Pleurocapsa sp. PCC 7327: one gene and its partner. Each later gene encodes a partner of the first gene's protein in a complex. Links are inferred from orthologs where the notes say so. Each region holds a gene or a part of one and is shown on either strand. Other genes may lie near its edges.

Region 1 (8,710 bases):
ATCGATTCAAAACCCAGATTAACCTAGATCGGTACTTTGTAATCTAGAGAAGAAATTTTTCAATCGCAACCGCTACGCCATCTTCTTCTACGCTAGGCGCAACCCAATCCGCCAATTCCTGTAAAGCTGTGGGAGCGTTTCCCATCGCTATGCTCGTGCCAGCATATTGCAGCATTTGAGCGTCATTAAAATTATCCCCAACTGCCATAACATTTTTTGCCTCCAAACCCAAAATCTGTTCGCTCAGATAACGAACGGCAGATCCTTTATTAGCATGGGGATGGGTTGCTTCCAAAAAATTTATCGTCGATTGGGTTAGATAAAGTTCGCTAGCAGCATAACGCTGTTGTAAATGGCTCAAAAGTTTTTCGATTAAGGAAACTTCGCGACTGAGTGCCAAAACTTTAGTAGGATGTTTGTCTACAATGGAGCGGAGATCGCCAACGGCAATTGGCTCGATCCCAGATCGTTGGGCATAATTTTCTGTGATAGCAGTAATTTGCCGGACGTAAAGGCAATCGCCAATGTAAAAATGAATGCCAAGGCGGTCTATCAATTCGGGTTGTTCTAGCTCGTCTAACAACTGCCGTGCTAGGACTGGTGCAACGGGTAAATGTTGATGCATCTCTCCCGTAAACGGATCTTGAATCCAAGCCCCATTGTAGGCAAGCAGCGGCAATTGGGAGCCAATGCAACTATGAAATCGCATTGCCGAGCGAAACATCCGACCAGTAGCAAGTGCCACCTGAATTCCTTGAGTTTGAACGGCTTGAATTGCCTGTTTGACGGGTTGGCTAATCTCGTTAGAGCGACCGGAGATCGTCCCATCAATATCAAGAACCAATAAGCGAATATCCAATGCCTACCCCAGTTTGACTACAGCTTTTAGGATATCGCGTGACATCCTCCCGACGCTGACCCTACGGGTACAGCGATAGCTCTCCCAACCTCACAGTTAGGCATTCCTGCCCCACGCCACTTATCTAGGTCATATACCCCCGACAGACCGACTTGACAGGCTGTTTCCGTTCCCCAGAGTCCCTGGGCTACTACATTCTCTAGTCCACGACGCCATACCATCTCTGCTGCTGCATGGTCGCGATGAGTCTGATATCCACACTCAAGGCAATGATGCTCTCTGATTTCCAATCCTTTGCTGACAGTCGCCAAGCAGTGGGGACAGACTTGACTGGTGCCGTTGGGATTGACTTTGGCAAAGTACACCCCACGCTTCCAGCATACCCATTCTATCAGAGAGAGGAATTGTCCAAAGGCGGCATCTACACAATCTTTTCGCAACATTCCTCGCGTCAGACCCTTAGCGCTGAGGTCTTCTGCAAAGATGGTTGGCGCCTGGTCGCAAAGCTGATGTGCCGTTTTCAGGTGGAAGTCTTTGCGACGGTTAGCAATACGGTGATGCATTCTAGCTACTTTCGTTTGCGCTTTCTCCCAGTTCTGAGAACCTTTTTGTTTTCGTGCCGAAGAGCGTTGCAGCAATTTCAGCTGGCTTTGCATCGACTTGAAAAACTTAGGGCGATCCCGGAAGCTGCCATCCGAAACCGTCAAGAATCGCTCCAACCCAAGGTCAATCCCGATAGCCCGACCATGAACCGGGGCATCGGGAACCGATACATCCGATTCAATGGTGACGACTACATACCATTGTATTCCACTCACCTTGGACAACACCCTGACCTGATTCACCCTGAAGCCATAGGGAATAGGACGATGCAGGTTGATGGGCACTTCTCCTATCTTCGGCAGCTTGATGGTGAAGCCGTTGATGGGATTGTCCTTGAACTGGGGAAACACAAAGGATTTGAACTGACCGAACTTTTTGAAACGTGGGAAACCATGTCCCCGTTTCAAAAAGGCTTCCCATGTGTGGTGCAATCTACGAATCGTAGTTTGCCATACCTGAGAATGCACCTTGCCCAAATGCGGGAATTGCTTCTTGGCTTTGAGCAGATTGTTTTGCTGACGATGATAGGACGGGAACGGTTCATCGGCGGGAATGATGTATTCCTTCTCCAGCGAACACCTGTCTACAGAGCCAGCTCGCGAAGCCATCCAGTCTTTGAGTTGGCGCCAAGCGTAGTTATACACGCCTCTGCACGTTTCAAGCTACTCAAGCAATTCAGTTTGCTGAGTGACATCTGGATAGATTCGGTAGGTGTAATTCATCGTCAGCATCGCTATAGTTTACCATAAGCTATAGTTGCTGGTAAGTGCTTGTCCCATCGCCATCGCTCCGAATCGACAAGCGCTCTTGTGTCCATGTATCCCAACTCTGACCTTTCAGGTACAGCGCGGGACTTATCGCTCCCCGAACTCCTTATTAGTTAAAAAGTTAAAATCGCTTTCGCGGTCGATAATTTGCCACCGATTCCACCAGTCCCAAAGCAATGAAGTTAGTTAAGAGAGCCGATCGCCCGTAACTCAGCCAAGGGAGAGGAATACCAGTAATTGGAGCAAGTCCTACGGTCATGCTGATATTGATAATGACTTGGAAGGCAATCATTGACAGCATTCCAATTGCTAGCAAAGAGCCAAAATTTTCTTTAGCATTGCAAGCAATGTATACCAAGCGAAAGCAGATTAACCAAAAGGCAATTAGGACGCCGATACAACCAATGAATCCCAATTGTTCTCCAATCGCTGAAAAAATAAAGTCGGTATGTTGTTCGGGAATGAAATTCAGTTGCGTTTGCGTTCCCTGGTAGAGTCCTCGTCCCCAAAATTCTCCCGAACCGATCGCGATTCGAGATTGAATCAGTTGGTAGCCGCCGCCCAAAGGATTTTTCTCCGGGTGCAAAAAGAGCGTCAGCCTGTCTTTTTGATAGTCCTTTAAGAGTCCCCAGAGAATGCCGCTTAATTTTCCCGCCGCAAAATTGCCCGCGATCGCGCCAATAGTTACAACGAATCTAAGCGGAAGCGTCAACCAAGCGATGATTCCCATTGCCAGCGCCCAGATTAACCAGCCGGGGAAAAAGACGTTGTAGAGAATCGCAGAAACCAAGGGAGACAGCATCAAAACCAGCCAGCCGGGATTGGCATCTGCCCAGTAGAGCATTCCCAGAGTAATCGCCCCAAAAACCAAGCCCGTTCCCAAGTCTGGTTGCAGCATAATTAATACCCAAGGTAATGCTGTAGCTGCCAGAACGCGAAATAGGGCGGGCAGCGTTGAGGCAGGACGCTCGTGCAGCAAGGCTGCTAGGGTAATAATCAAGCCAACTTTGGCAAATTCCGAGGGTTGTACGTTAAAACTGCCAATATTAATCCAACTCTGCGCTCCATTCGCCGCTACGCCCATGAAAATTACGGCTAATAGCGAGAGATTAGTGATGGCATAAGTTACCCAATGCCACTGGATCAAACCTTCGTACCGCAAGCGGGCAAGGATCGGGGTAAAGCTCAACCCCAACGCGCCTATCAGCCAGTGTTGCCACCAATCTACCGCTCCCTCGCGGACTTGGGTCGTTTGAATCGCTAATCCTCCTAAGACCGTTAAACCGACTGCCAAGATTAATAGCAGCCAGTCAATCTGCGACCAGGAGGCAAGCCATAACTTCCAGTTAATTTTGGCTAGGGATTTTTGTAACATTGCCAAAAAAGTAAAAGGGAAAAAGGTAAAAGTAAAAAATATTTTTTGCCTTTTACCTCTTTCCTTTATTTTAAGCAAAAGCTGCCATAGAGACTTTAGCTGCAATTTGTTGAGCGATCGCGGTTAGCGCTTTGGCAGAAGCCGAGTCGGGAGCTTCCATAACGATGGGAACGCCCGTATCGCCTCCTTCGCGCAAGGCAATTTCTAGGGGAATGCAACCCAACAGAGGCACGCTTAATTCTTTCGAGGCTTTTTCTCCGCCGCCAGAGCCAAATAGATCGTAGCTGCGATCGGGCATGTCTGGCGGGATGAAGTAGCTCATATTTTCGACAATTCCCAGAACGTTTACGCCCAATTGCTGGAACATTTTTAAACCGCGACGAGCATCTAACAGAGAGACGGTTTGGGGAGTCGTGACGATAACTGCTCCCGCCATAGGCACGGCTTGAACGAGTGTTAGCTGGGCATCTCCCGTCCCTGGTGGCATATCGACAATCAGATAATCGAGATCGCCCCAGTCTACCTGGTAGAGAAACTGGCGGATAATGCCGTTGAGCATGGGACCGCGCCAAATGACGGGCTGATCGGGGTCGATCAAAAAACCCATGGATACCATCTTCACGCCGTAGTTAAAGGCAGGTTCTAATACGTCTCCTTGGGAGCCTTTCTGTACCATCACTTGCGCGTTAGCTAATCCTAACATGGTGGGCGCGTTTGGTCCGTAAATATCTGCATCCAAAAGACCGACTTTTGCGCCTGCTTGGGCGAGGGCAACGGCTACGTTTACTGCTACCGTGCTTTTGCCAACGCCGCCTTTACCGCTAGAGATGGCGATAATATTTTTTATGCCGGGGACGGTCTGGCGATCTGGCAACGATTTCTGTTGGGGCGTTTCTGCGGTGACTTCTACTTTTACATCTTTAACCCCAGGTAGCTGCTTGACAGCTTTTTGACAATCTTCGACGATAAACTCTCGCAACGGACAGGCAGGAGTAGTTAAAACGAGCGTAAAACTGACCTCTCCCCCGTCGATTTGAACATTGCGGATCATATTCAACTCTACCAAACTCTTTCGCAGTTCGGGGTCTTGTACGGGGCGTAATACTTCTAAAACCGATTTAGTATCCAGCATAATTAAAAGGGTTCTCCTCTGCCTGCGACTACAGCAGATATTGTTTTAAAAAAGCGTTCTTTGAATTTATATTAAAACATAGAACCTATAGGCGGGAGTTGCGATCGCATGATTGATTTTTATCCTGATAGTTTTCTTCTCAGTTTTTTACAAAATCACCAAGGCAAAACTGAATAAATTATTTTTCCAAACTCTAGGGCAAGCTGGATTAGAAAATAGCCCCATGGTTTTGGGTTAGAAATAATGCTATGGGTATCAATCATAAAAATCAATGTCAAGACGACGGACTAACGAGAAGTTTAATCGTTAAATTCCAAGAAAAATGAATAGTAAAATTACTAACGCGATCGATATGTGAAAGAAAAAAAACTTAAGGAATAGAAGATTATATTACTCGATCGAGCAACAGTTGAAAAAATTAGAAAAATCGAAGCGTAAATTTATCGATACAATAACTATGCATCGCACTAAACCAAACCCGAACATAACATTATGACACAGGTAAAAATTGGCATCATCGGCGGTAGCGGTCTTTATAAAATGGATGCCCTTAAAGATGTAAAAGAAGTGACAGTCTCCACTCCTTTTGGTTCGCCTTCGGATGCGTTTATCGTTGGCAACTTAGAAGGAACAACCGTTGCTTTTCTGGCGCGTCACGGACGCAATCATCACCTGTTGCCGACAGAATTACCTTTTCGGGCGAATATTTATGCCATGAAAAAGCTGGGGGTAGAATATATTATCTCTGCTTCAGCCGTCGGTTCTCTCAAAGAAGAAGTCAAACCATTAGATCTGGTGGTTCCCGATCAATTCATCGATCGCACGAAAAACCGAATTTCTACCTTTTTTGGCGATGGAATTGTCGCTCACATTGCCTTTGGCGACCCCGTGTGCCCCAATCTAGCCAAAGTCTTAGCGGATGCAGTAGCAAGTTTGAATTTGCCAGATGTTGCCCTCCATCGCGGCGGAACTTACCTCTGCATGGAAGGACCCGCCTTTTCTACCAAAGCCGAATCTAATCTATATCGTAGCTGGGGCGCGACGGTTATTGGAATGACCAATTTGCAGGAAGCCAAACTCGCTAGAGAAGCAGAAATTGCCTATGCTACTCTAGCCTTAGTCACCGATTACGATTGTTGGCATCCAGACCACGACCACGTGACGGTAGAGATGGTCATCGGCAATTTGCATCGCAATGCCATCAATGCCCAAAAAGTCATCCAAGAAACGGTAAGGCGTTTGAGCGAAAATCCGCCAACCTCTGCGGCACATTCTGCCCTCAAGTATGCCATTCTTACGCCTCTCGACAAAGTGCCAGCGCCGACGAAAGAAAAATTATCATTATTGTTACAGAAATATTTGTAGGTGAAGTCATGATGCCGTTTAAAAAACTTGGTTTCTTGGGGCGATTTCTCGCCGTTACTTTGGGGGTAATTTTCTGCTGGACGACGATTGTAACCGCACCATCTTTAGCTGCGCGATCGGTTACTGAAGTTAAGATTAGCTTGGGAAATAGTGCGGGCGAATTAAAGTTTTTTCCCAGCGATCTCAAATTTATGGCGGGACAAAAATATAAACTCGTATTAGACAACCCCAGCCCCACAAAACATTATTTCACTGCCAAAGATTTTGCCGATGCGAGTTGGACGCAAAAAGTAGAAGCAGGCAAAGTAGAAATCAAGGGAGCCATTCACGAACTAGAATTAAAACCGGGCGCAGAAGCTGAATGGGTATTAGTTCCCGAAAAACCGGGAACCTATAAACTCTATTGTTCTATTCCCGGACACGCCGAGGCGGGAATGACCGGAACGATCGCAATTGCTAATAATCAGTGAGCTATAAATATTTCTCTATTAAAGGATTAAAAAGAACATGCGGAGGTTCAATTTATTACCAGGAGTTTTTGCATGGTTCAATTTAAACGACGATTTTTTATTGCTTTGTTACCTCCCCACGAAATACAACAATATACCAGAAAAATTCAGCAGCACTTTGCAGAAGTTTACAACAGCCGTGCCGCACAGAAATCACCACCTCACATTACGTTACAGCCTCCTTTTGAATGGGAAATGCAGGATTTCCCAAAATTAGAACAAATATTAACAGAATTTGCCCGAACGCAAGCTCCCATTCCAATGATTCTCGATGGTTTTGCGGCATTTAAACCTCGCGTGATTTTTATTAATGTCTTGAAAACACCAGAACTTTTGGCAGTACAAAAAGCTTTAATGGACTATCTAGAATCGTCGTTAGGAATTGTTGATGAGAAGTTTAAAAATCGTCCCTTTGCTCCTCATTTAACAGTTGCTTATCGCGATCTGACTAAGCCAAATTTTTATAAAGCTTGGGATGAATGTAAGCAACAAAAAGTACATTTTGAATTTCTCATTTCTCAGTTAACTTTACTAATTCATAATGGAAAATGCTGGGAGATAAGTAAAGAATTTCTGTTTACTAATCAAGCATAACCAATGACTAATGACTAAGAATTACTTTGCTAAAGTTGCTCGTGGATTAGAAGAAATTGCTGCAAAAGAATTAGAAAATTTGGGAGCAATAGACATTCGTACCGATTTTACTGGCGTGCATTTTAGAGGAGATAACGCCCTACTCTACAGAGTTAATCTTTGGTCGAGAGTTATTTTTCGAGTATTGATGCCTATTTATGAGGTAAAAAGCTATAACGCAGAGCAATTATATAGAAATGTATACAAGCTAGATTGGGAAGAATATCTTCAGACTCAAGACACTTTTGCAGTTGTCTGTACTGGAGGAAATAAAAATCTCAATCATACTTACTTTACCGCACTCCAAATTAAAAATGCTATCGTCGATCGCCAGCGCAAACAAATAGGAAAGCGTTCTAATATTAATATAGAAAATCCTGATGTATTAATTAACGCTCACATCGAAGGCGATCGCTGTCTTTTAAGTTTAGATAGTTCGGGTTCGAGTTTGCATCGTCGCGGCTATCGTCCAGCAATGGGAATAGCTCCCTTAAAAGAAACATTGGCGGCTGCACTATTAGAAATAGCAGAGTGGAAGCCGAATATTCCCTTTTTAGATCCTTTATGTGGTTCGGGAATTTTACCAATCGAAGCAGCATTAAAAAGTTTAAATATTGCCCCTGGATTGTATCGAAAGCAATTTGGATTTCAGACTTGGAAAGATTTCGATCGCGCTCTTTGGGAGAAAATTTTAACAGAAGCGAAAGAACGCCAATTATCCGAACTTTTAGCCCCAATTTTGGGGAGCGATCGCGATTCCGATATTTTACAACAAGCTTGCATTAATGCCCAATCTTGTGGCATAGAAAAACATATTCAATTGACTCAAAAAGACTTGTCTGAAATTGAAGCACCAGCAAAGAGTGGAATGATTATTTGTAATCCTCCCTATGGAAAGCGAATAGGAGATATTCAAGAATTAGGAGGATTTTACAAATTATTGGGAGATATATTCAAACAGCGTTTTCAAGGATGGACGGCATATGTTTTGACAGGGAATAAAGAGTTGGCAAAGCAAGTAGGACTAAGAGCATCCCGGCGCATTCCCGTCTATAATGGCTCCCTGCCTTGCACGTTATTAAAGTACGAATTGTATTAGCAAGGGGTTAAACTAATTGACAATTGCTAATTGCAAGAAATTCAGTCAGCAGCGATCGAAATACCGATCGCTGACAACTGATTAGTATCCCCTCCAAACACCGATCAAGATTCCCTGGACGTCTACTCGATCGGCTGAAACTTGGATTGGCGAATATTTACGATTAGAAGGTTTGAGGGTAATTTTTTCTTTCTGTTGATAAAAACGCTTCAAAGTCGTGCCAACTCCTTCAACTCTAGCTGCAACAATTTCCCCATTTTTGATAGTTTCATGAGGAGAAACAGAACGCATAATCGCCAGATCTCCTTCGACGATTGAATCTTCAATCATACTGTCTCCAACAACCCGCAAAGCAAAACAATTGGGAT
Region 2 (8,788 bases), 440 kb from region 1 along the record:
TTGTTTATTATCTACTGGGTCGAGGAAGTGTGACTCTAACTGCACGGGTTGTTGATAAATTTGTCTGAGTCTTTCTTCACAATCTTGCACGAACAGAATCTCTCCTCGCTCGAAAACATCGACAAAAATTCCGACATTTTCAAAGTCCGGGCGAATCAAAAAATGCCCCGGCATTCCAATCCCTACCATGGGAAAATCTATACGTTTAGCAACTTCTAAATAAATGACAGATAAACTAATAGGAATTCCCGTGCGGCGATCGATAACATCATTGAGAAAACTATTGCGAGGATCGTAATAGTCGCTCCTATTAGCCTGAAAGCCAAGATCGTCAAAAAGATACTGATTAATACTTTGTATTATTTTAAGAGGATATGATGTTTGAGGCAGACGTTCTTGAAGTTCTTCTGCCATCGTATCGAGAGCATTAAGATATTTCTCAATATCCAGAACTGGATATTCTTCTTGTGCTATATAAAGTGTAGCTTTAGCTAAATCGATCTCAGAATCGGATCGCGCTATTTCTTGGGAAAAATTTTGCCTTCCTACTGAAAAATCCATCATTGGTTTGCTCTTTTTTATTACTTGTGATAATCTCCACCAGAACCATATTGCCAAGCATCTAACCAACGATGGTAGTAATATTGCGGCACTGGAGGTAAATTCTTTATCGCGGGTTGGAGCGATTTTCCTAAAGGATATAAACCGCTATAAAGTGCCAAGTTAATGTAATGAATGCTCCAATCTAATAAAGAAAAAATGCCAACCTGAGGCAGAATAGGTAAAACTAATTTAGGATTGACTAAAGGTAAAGTTTTAGAGAGTGCTGAAAATTGAATGACATCTTGAAGAAACGGTTTGAGAACATCATCGCCTAATTTATCCATGACTTGAAAAACGCCGCTCATGAGGTCGTTAATTTGATTGGGAGATACTTTTTTATCTATCCCGACGCTCATGGCTTTCTGAAAAAGCCAAGTTACAGAAATATTAGGTTGGTAAGGTTGTAATAAGGATAAAGCATTGCGATCTAAAAGATTAATTTTTAGAGCTTCATCGATCCCAAACGTCAAGCGTTTTAGATGCCTGACCATCGATCCAAATCCGCCAAAACTAACGGGAGATTGACCACCGGCACTATCTCCCACCGCTAGAATTCGATTCCAAGGCAGGTGAAGGGGACTTTTAGGATAAGAGGGGAAAAACCCAAATAAAAAACGCTCGAATTGTAGTTGGTTTAATTCTACATTTTGATACTCTGGTAAAAGACGCAGATACTCTTGCATGAAAAATTCTAAACTGAAGCGATCGCGATGGGTATCGACATAGGTAAATAGATAAGTCGTTCTACCATCTTTTGCTGGAAAAGCTTCCCAAAAATACTGACATTGGTTAAGAATTGGCGTAAAAGAAACAATTAAATCGCCCGTTTCATTGTGAGGATAACCTTTGGCACAACTGCCAACAACTAAACAGACTCCGGCTGGTTTTTCTCCTCGTCTCGCTTGTTTAACAATTGGAGAGAAATGACCCATGGCATCGATTAGCAAGCGAGTTTTTAAAGCATGTTCTCCTGCTTTGATTAGAACGCCATCGGGATGAATCGTCGCTGAATCGAAAGGTTTTTTTTCTAATAAAATTCCGCCAGCTTCTAAAAATTTTAATTTCAGGGTTTCTAATAGATATACAGGGTCGATACCAATATTGAGAACATCTCTAACCCAAACTTCAGAACCTTGAAAAAAGCTCACGCGAGCGGGATTGTATTCAGTCGCGATCGCGCGATCTAATTCGGCTTCCGAAAGAAGATCTAATTCTAAAAATACTTCTAATTCTTGACGAGAAATATTCCATTCCTGATCTCTGCCTCGGAGAATTCCTCGCTCGATCAGAGCAACCCGCCAACCTCGTTTTTGCAAAGCTGCGCCAATGAGAATTCCCAACGTACCGCCACTAATGACGACATCCCAATCCGTATTGCCGAGCAATTCTCGGCTCTCGTCAATGACACAAGGAACGGATGAAGAGCCCAAGCGAAGTTCCTGCCAGAGCTTATCGGCTGCTCGCAGTCGTTCGAGTACGTCGCCGGGGAGTTGCGAGAGAACGCGATCGCTTAGTTTCATCGAGATTTCTTGACAATTTCTTACTTTTGCTCATCTCTATCTTAACCTGCCAAACCGTCTCTCCCAGCAGAAGCAGCAAAATCAAGGAATCATGGGCGAGAGGCAACATTTGTTAATCTCCGGAGACTGCCATTTTAAAAACGCTAGGCTAGTCTAGAGTTACGATGGTTTTAGCAATGTCAGACAAAACCGACCGAGGTTGATAAAAACTATGTGTGGTCAAGTGTGTGAGAGTGAAAAACGCCAAGAAACCGGATTGAGGACGCTATCATCCAGCTCGAATTCTTTAAAGGGGTGATATGCGATCGATCCAAAGACAGAAATTCAAAAGAGTTTTTTTTCCATTGACGATCGCCGAACCCTTAAGGTTCCCAGCGAAACTCAAACAGAAGGGAAGAACTGTCGGGCGGCAGTTTCAACCACTTCTGATTATGTTATTTATCAGTCTGGTTTTGCTCGGAGGCATTGGCTCGCGTCTGGTTTATCTCCAGCTAATCGAGGGTCAAATTTATCGCGAAAAGGCAGACAACAATCGCATTCGCATCATTCCGAAACCGCCAGTTCGGGGAAATTTGTTCGATCGCAAGGGTAAAGTTCTCGCCACGACGCGCCTAACCCACGCCGCCTATCTTTGGCCCATGGTACAACTGCGAGCGGACTGGCCCGAACAACTCGCTCGCCTCTCAAAACTACTAACCATACCACAAGCAGAACTCCAGCAGAAAATTGAGCAGGCTGGCGCTAACACCCCTACCCTAATTCGGATCGCTCGCAGCCTTACTCCGGCTCAGATTACTGCCCTCGAAGAATACAAAAGTGGATTTGAGGGCATAGAAGTCGATATCGAAACGGTGCGCAGCTATCCCAACAAGCAGTTGGGCGCTCATATTCTCGGCTACACTGGAGAACTGAATGCCGAAGAACTCGCCAAACGCCGCGCCGAAGGCTATCGCATGGGCGATATCGTCGGCAAGATGGGCGTAGAAGCCGCCTACGAAAAACAGCTCCGAGGCGAATGGGGAGGGCTACAGCTTGAAGTAGATGGTTCTGGCAAAGCGATCCGAGTTTTGGGACAGAAAATCGCTAAAGCTGGCGAAGACGTAACCCTGACGTTGGATTTAAACGTGCAAAAAGCGGCTGAAGCGGCACTTGGTAGCCGCAAAGGGGCGATAGTCGCGCTCGACCCCAGAAATGGAGCTGTATTAGCTCTAGCCAGCAATCCCACCTTCGATCCCAATATCTTTTCCGGTCAAATTACGACCGCAACTTGGAAGAAACTCAACAGTCAAGGCAATCCCTTTATCAACCGAGCGCTGCAAGGGTTTCCTCCCGCGTCTACTTTTAAGGTGATAACGCAAACGGCAGGGATGGAATCCGGCAAATATCCGCCCAATACTATCCTGCCAACCTTCGCCTATCTCCACGTGGCAGGAACGGCATTTGGGGAATGGAATAAAGCGGGATTCGGTTCGCTGGGATATGTCAGGGCAATGGCTTGGAGTAGCAATACCTTTCACGGTCAAATCGGCAAAGGCGTAGGAGGACCGACTCTGATCGAATGGGCGCGCCATTATGGGTTTGGATCGAGGACGGGAATCGAACTCAAAGAAGAAACTCCTGGTTTAATTGCCGACGATGCTTGGAAGCGAAAACGATTTGACATGAAGTGGTCGGATGGCGACACGGTAAATATGTCCATCGGACAGGGATTCACCCTGGCAACGCCGTTGCAGGTGGCAGTTATGTTTTCGGTTCCCGCTAACGGCGGCTATCTAGTCAAACCGCATCTGCTCAAAGACGACAGCGACCCGAACAAGTACCGTAAGTCTATGAATCTCAAACCAGGAACGATTAAAACTCTCCGGGAAGGATTGCGAGCAGTTATCGCCAGCGGCACCGGAAAAGCTCTGAATGTCGCGCATTTACCGCCTGCTGCTGGCAAAAGCGGCACTGCCGAAGCACCTCCCGGTAAAAACCATGCCTGGTTTGGGGCGTTTGCCCCTTACGATCGACCGGAAATCGTCGTAGTTGCCTTTGCCGAACATTCTGGCGGCGGTGGCGGTAAGGTAGCTGCACCAATGGTCAAACAAGTTATGGAGGCTTATTTCAACAAGCGGCCGAAGAAGAATCAATGATATATATGGTACAACATCCGAGCAATTTGTACTTTGGGTGTGGTAATAATAGAGAAAAAGTTTCGTCCAGGACAGTCCAGGACAAAAGACTATGGAAATCGATCGCGTACCTATTACCCAACTCCCCTCCCGCTATGGGATTGCTCGTTCTAACCTCTACACTCGACTAAAAGACCTGGGGATCGAACCAGAAAGGCAAGGCAAGAAAGCGTTTGTCAATGCCGAACAATTACAACTGTTAGATGCTCTACACGAACACATTCAGAAGGGCGGCGTTACCTCTGAATTTCTAAGAAATATAGATGCTCGCATTCAGCCAGATCGGGCTTTAGCAGAGTTGCCGACCGAACAAATTCCCTTATTTCAGCCAGCCACCTTTGTCGCCGTAGTAGAAGCCATCGTCAAGCGCCTCTTACCTTCTACTGGAAGTCGCCTATCTTATCTGCGAGAATTAGAAGAGGCTTATGAGAAAGGTTGGCTGCTAAGTACTTCGGAAATCGCAGACCTCCTAAAGATGTCTCCTAAAACCATAGCAGCCTACGGACAGGAATTTGAAGATGCCGGTTTTGTCTTCACCCGTGTCGGAATTCGTAAAGGCGGAGAAATCGCCTGGGCAATAGACAAGCACTCTTCCCTCGACGTGCTGCCAAATCAGTTAGACATTGGCATTAAGGAGGCTTTTTCGTCAGATTTTGACCCCGAATAGCTAACTACTCCCATCGCTTCCGCTAATTCACGCGACTCGCGATCCGAGAGACTTTGCCCGTCGCGTTGCGCGGAATTTGTAATACGTGCTTCACGGTTATCGGCGGTACGATCGCTCCTTGTTTTTCTAACTTGCGCTGCAACGCATCTACCAACTCGGAGTCCGCTACTTGATTAGAGGGATTGCTGAGCAATATGCGAAGTCCGCTCGCATCGCGAACGACTTGCCATTCGCTGACGGGTAATGCATCCAGGATTTGATGGAAAATATGGGGATGTACCTTGATTTCGTCACCCGTTGTCGCTGGCAAGGAGAGGATTTCCTCTCTACGTCCTTGAATGTCTTCAATTAGAGGGTAAGGACGGCCGCAGGGACAGGGATCGGCCGCCATGCGCACACTGTCGCTCAACTCGTAGCGGATTAAAGGTTGAGTGCGATTGAAAAGAACGCTCAGGAGTAACTTGTCGCCGTAAACTCCTGGCGGTACGGGACGATTATTTTCATCTACGACTTCAACGATCGCCAAGTCTTCAAATAGATGTAATCCTTGATGTAAATCGCATTCCGCCGCGATCGCGCCGACTTCGGTAGAGACATATTGGTTAAAAAGTTTTGCTTTCCAAGCTTTTTCAATTCGCTGCCGCATTTCGTCCGTCAGCACTTCGGAGGTACTAATGATGTAACTCGGTTCGATCTCAAGCCGCCCATCGAGCTGTTCGTCTGCTAGTAGGTAAAGTATGGAAGCATAAGCGACTAAAACTTCTGGCTGCCAAATATTGAGTTTCTCGGCGATGCGTTGTATCGGTTCGCTTGCATCTATGCGCAGTTCTCCTGCCCGGCGGACGGTAGCGCTAATTCTCGCCGACATGTGCCAAGGGGTTGAGGATGCAACGACAGCTGAGAGCATTGCTCCCTCTAGGGACATCATGTTTTGAGCGCGTACAAACGAAGCGAGGACGGTCGCCCACTCCCAAGGGTCGAACAGAAATAGTCCGGGACTTCCCGTGCAGCCCGATGTCGCGCTCACCCAATAGCGTCCCAGATATTCGTCCTTTCGTAAGTTCCGGATATGAGCTTCAACGTCGGTTCGACGAATAGTACGATCCGTGACCAACTCGTCAAAGCATTCCATCATCATTCCTTTAGTAAGGACGGGCAACGCTTGCAGGGGACGGTCGGTTAACCCGCGATGAAATTGCTGGTAAAAGGGCGATCGCGCATAAACATACTGGCGCAGGCGGCGCAACGCCTTGGCTTGGTACGCCTCTAATTGCTCGTGCGTCCAGCGATCGCGACGCTGTAGCTGCCAGCGCTTCAGCAGCATTCTTATCAAAATCTGGACGTTCATACTGTCCTCTTTTCCTCTCGCTCTTGCCGACTTTTAATCAAGGCTAAATAGTCGTCTCGGAAATAGCGCAGCGTACTCAAAATCGGATTGGGAGCAGATTGTCCCAAGCCACACAGACTGGTAGATTTAACCATGTCGCACAACTCTTCGAGTCGTTCTAGATCGGCAAGCAAGGCTCTACCTTCGCGAATCTTCGTCAGCAACCGATATAACTGCACCGTACCGACGCGACAGGGAGTGCACTTGCCGCAGGATTCCTCCATGCAAAACTCCATGAAGTAGCGGGCAACATCGACCATGTTGGTATCTTTATCCATTACGATCGCGCCGCCAGAACCCATGATCGAACCGAGTTGTACTAAAGATTCGTAATCGACGGGCGTATCGAACGCCTCAGCGGGAATGCATCCCCCAGACGGCCCCCCCGTCTGTACCGCCTTTGCTTCACCGCCATCGGGAACGCCGCCGCCCATTTCCTCGACAATCTGCCGCAGGGTAGTTCCCATCGGCACTTCGATCAAACCTGTATTGCGAACTTTGCCTGCTAGGGCAAAGACTTTCGTTCCTTTGCTCTTTTCCGTGCCGATGCTGGCAAACCAGTCAGCACCCTTGCGAATAATCCAGGGAACGTTTGCCAAGGTTTCAACGTTGTTAATCAGCGTCGGATATCCCCATAAACCGGATTCGGCAGGATAGGGCGGACGCGGGCGAGGGGTGCCGCGCTTGCCTTCAATCGATGCCATTAATGCCGTTTCTTCGCCGCAGACATAAGCTCCCGCCCCAATGCGCAGATCGATGCGAAAGTCGAAGGGAGAATCAAAAATTTGGCTGCCCAACAAGCCGAGGCGTTGCGCTTGGCGAATTGCCATCTGAAGGCGGCTAATGGCTAGGGGATATTCGGCTCGAATATAGATATAGCCTTGGCTAGCGCCGATCGCATAAGCCGCGATCGCCATTCCTTCTAAGATGCGATGGGGATCGCTCTCCAAGACGCTGCGATCCATATAAGCACCGGGATCGCCTTCGTCGGCGTTGCAGATGACATACTTGCGATCGGCTTTTTCCTTGGCAACCGTCGCCCATTTTAATCCCGTGGGATACCCCGCGCCGCCGCGTCCCCGCAAACCGCTACGAGTAATTTCTTCTATGACCTCGTTGGGTTTCATCTCGTGCAAGACGTGGTAAAGCGCTTGATAGCCCGATACCGCGATGTAGGCTTCAATCCGTTCCGGATCGATCTTGCCGCTATTTTCTAGCACGATCGGCAGTTGCCGCGTAAAAAATGGATGCTTGAGGTCGCCTTTTTGACAGGTTGCTTCTTTCCCATCGAGGGCGGCGGCGATAATAGAAGGAGCATCGTCTGGGGTAACTTTTTCGTAGAGCGTCCCTTCCGGATCGACTCCTACTAGCGCTCCCTGACAGCACAAACCCATACAGCCAACGCCGCATACCCGAATGCGATCGCTCAACTGGGCTTGGTCAACTGCTTTCTCAAGACTTTCTTTCACAGCAGCCGAGTTAGCCGACATACACCCCGCCGCCATGCAACAACGAATTTGGATGGGTTTTTGAGAGGCGCGTTCGCGATCGGCAATTTCTAGTAGTTCGCTCAAATCCATATTCCAGCCATCTCCTTGCCACGACTGGTTTAGTTCTATGTTTAGTTCTATCTTGAAGTTAGACCAGGATGTTGAGGAACTTGTGAGGAAAGCATCGAACTACTGAGATGGGAAATGATTGAATAGTTCAAAAACTTGTCGGCAAAAATGTTTGAGTCTTTCAGCTACATCGGCTGCTGGCTGATAATCGCCGACTAACTGCCAGTTATCGATGGTTGAGAGTCGCCAAGCCTGTCCCTGATAATTGAATCCTACAGTTTCTATCCCGATCAATCTTTGGAACTTATCTTCAGGATCTTGGTGAAAGCGAATCTGTACCAGAATACTGCGACTTTGGAATCTCGGACTCCATCCAGGAAAATGAAAGCCAATATCGATAGAATGGGGATCGACCCACTCGCGAGTATCGGGATCGTTGCGCCAAGGTTTTAAATCGGCTCTGGCATCAGGAAATGCAGCCTTAAATAAATTGACGACTGCTGCAATTTTAGTGGTTATTTCTAATCCTTTCGCTTGCTCTGATGCATTCATGCCCGCCCTCCTACTATGAGTCACTCAGGATTGTTAAAGGACTTTATTATTTATTACAAGTTAAACCAAAATGATTTACTGTATCCCTTGGCAGGATTTAAAGAGAATCGGCTTAGAACAAGTTGCGAGGAGTTTCCTACCAGGTTGCTCAAAGTGCCAACAAGCAGTAAGGTGACAGAAAATAAAATGAATTGATAAATAAGGATAACAAACCCCAGTGGCAATAGTAGAAAATTCTCTTATAGTTGGTTCGCTCGCCTGGTTTTATCGAGAAGTTGTCCCAAATCGAGAAAGCGATAAGCCACCCGTCTTGTTGCTGCATGGTT

Evidence for each region.
Region 2: the proteins of rodA (region 1) and mrdA are in contact, whole or in part, in a crystal structure (PDB 6PL5), measured with the Thermus thermophilus proteins. The link is inferred for Pleurocapsa sp. PCC 7327 from one-to-one orthologs. Residues at the interface, in WP_223903423.1 of Thermus thermophilus: Phe161, Val165, Phe168, Val169, Leu172, Pro198, Tyr199, Glu202, Tyr211, Arg212, Asp213, Gln220, Val221, Gln223, Ser224, Ile226, Ala227, Ile228, Gly229, Ser230, Gly266, Phe267, Val270, Leu274, Tyr277, Gly278, Leu281, Phe285, Leu289, Arg297; in WP_223903432.1 of Thermus thermophilus: Arg4, Ile5, His6, Leu8, Ala9, Phe12, Ala15, Leu16, Leu19, Gly20, Arg22, Ala23, Trp24, Leu26, Gln27, Val28, Tyr31, Tyr34, Leu36, Leu43, Thr45, Asp47, Lys156, Gln157, Gly158, Ser160, Val184, Leu201, Glu202.

The regions. Positions count from the first base shown.
Region 1 is NC_019689.1:407,699-416,408, reverse strand. What follows is about bases 1,478-4,310. They hold rodA (rod shape-determining protein RodA), read right to left. Parts: upstream 3,605-4,310; coding sequence 2,351-3,604; downstream 1,478-2,350. Other genes in these bases: PLE7327_RS01750 (Mrp/NBP35 family ATP-binding protein), read right to left, coding at 3,675-4,310; PLE7327_RS01760 (transposase), read right to left, coding at 1,478-2,070. In the rest of the region: PLE7327_RS01765 (Cof-type HAD-IIB family hydrolase), read right to left, coding at 44-844; more of PLE7327_RS01760, read right to left, coding at 886-1,477; more of PLE7327_RS01750, read right to left, coding at 4,311-4,736; PLE7327_RS01745 (S-methyl-5'-thioadenosine phosphorylase), read left to right, coding at 5,229-6,101; PLE7327_RS01740 (cupredoxin domain-containing protein), read left to right, coding at 6,110-6,571; PLE7327_RS01735 (2'-5' RNA ligase family protein), read left to right, coding at 6,644-7,204; PLE7327_RS01730 (class I SAM-dependent RNA methyltransferase), read left to right, coding at 7,215-8,342; transcriptional repressor LexA, read right to left, coding at 8,424-8,710. UniProt on the Escherichia coli protein: Peptidoglycan polymerase that is essential for cell wall elongation. Also required for the maintenance of the rod cell shape. Functions probably in conjunction with the penicillin-binding protein 2 (mrdA).
Region 2 is NC_019689.1:848,512-857,299, forward strand. What follows is about bases 1,930-4,840. They hold mrdA (penicillin-binding protein 2), read left to right. Parts: upstream 1,930-2,422; coding sequence 2,423-4,258; downstream 4,259-4,840. Other genes in these bases: PLE7327_RS03760 (NAD(P)/FAD-dependent oxidoreductase), read right to left, coding at 1,930-2,123; PLE7327_RS03770 (hypothetical protein), read left to right, coding at 4,350-4,840. Outside these bases: PLE7327_RS03755 (SirB1 family protein), read right to left, coding at 1-561; more of PLE7327_RS03760, read right to left, coding at 582-1,929; more of PLE7327_RS03770, read left to right, coding at 4,841-4,964; PLE7327_RS03775 (phenylacetate--CoA ligase family protein), read right to left, coding at 4,987-6,312; NADH-quinone oxidoreductase subunit NuoF, read right to left, coding at 6,309-7,931; PLE7327_RS03785 (hypothetical protein), read right to left, coding at 8,031-8,462; PLE7327_RS03790 (alpha/beta fold hydrolase), read left to right, coding at 8,680-8,788. UniProt on the Escherichia coli protein: Catalyzes cross-linking of the peptidoglycan cell wall. Responsible for the determination of the rod shape of the cell. Is probably required for lateral peptidoglycan synthesis and maintenance of the correct diameter during lateral and centripetal growth.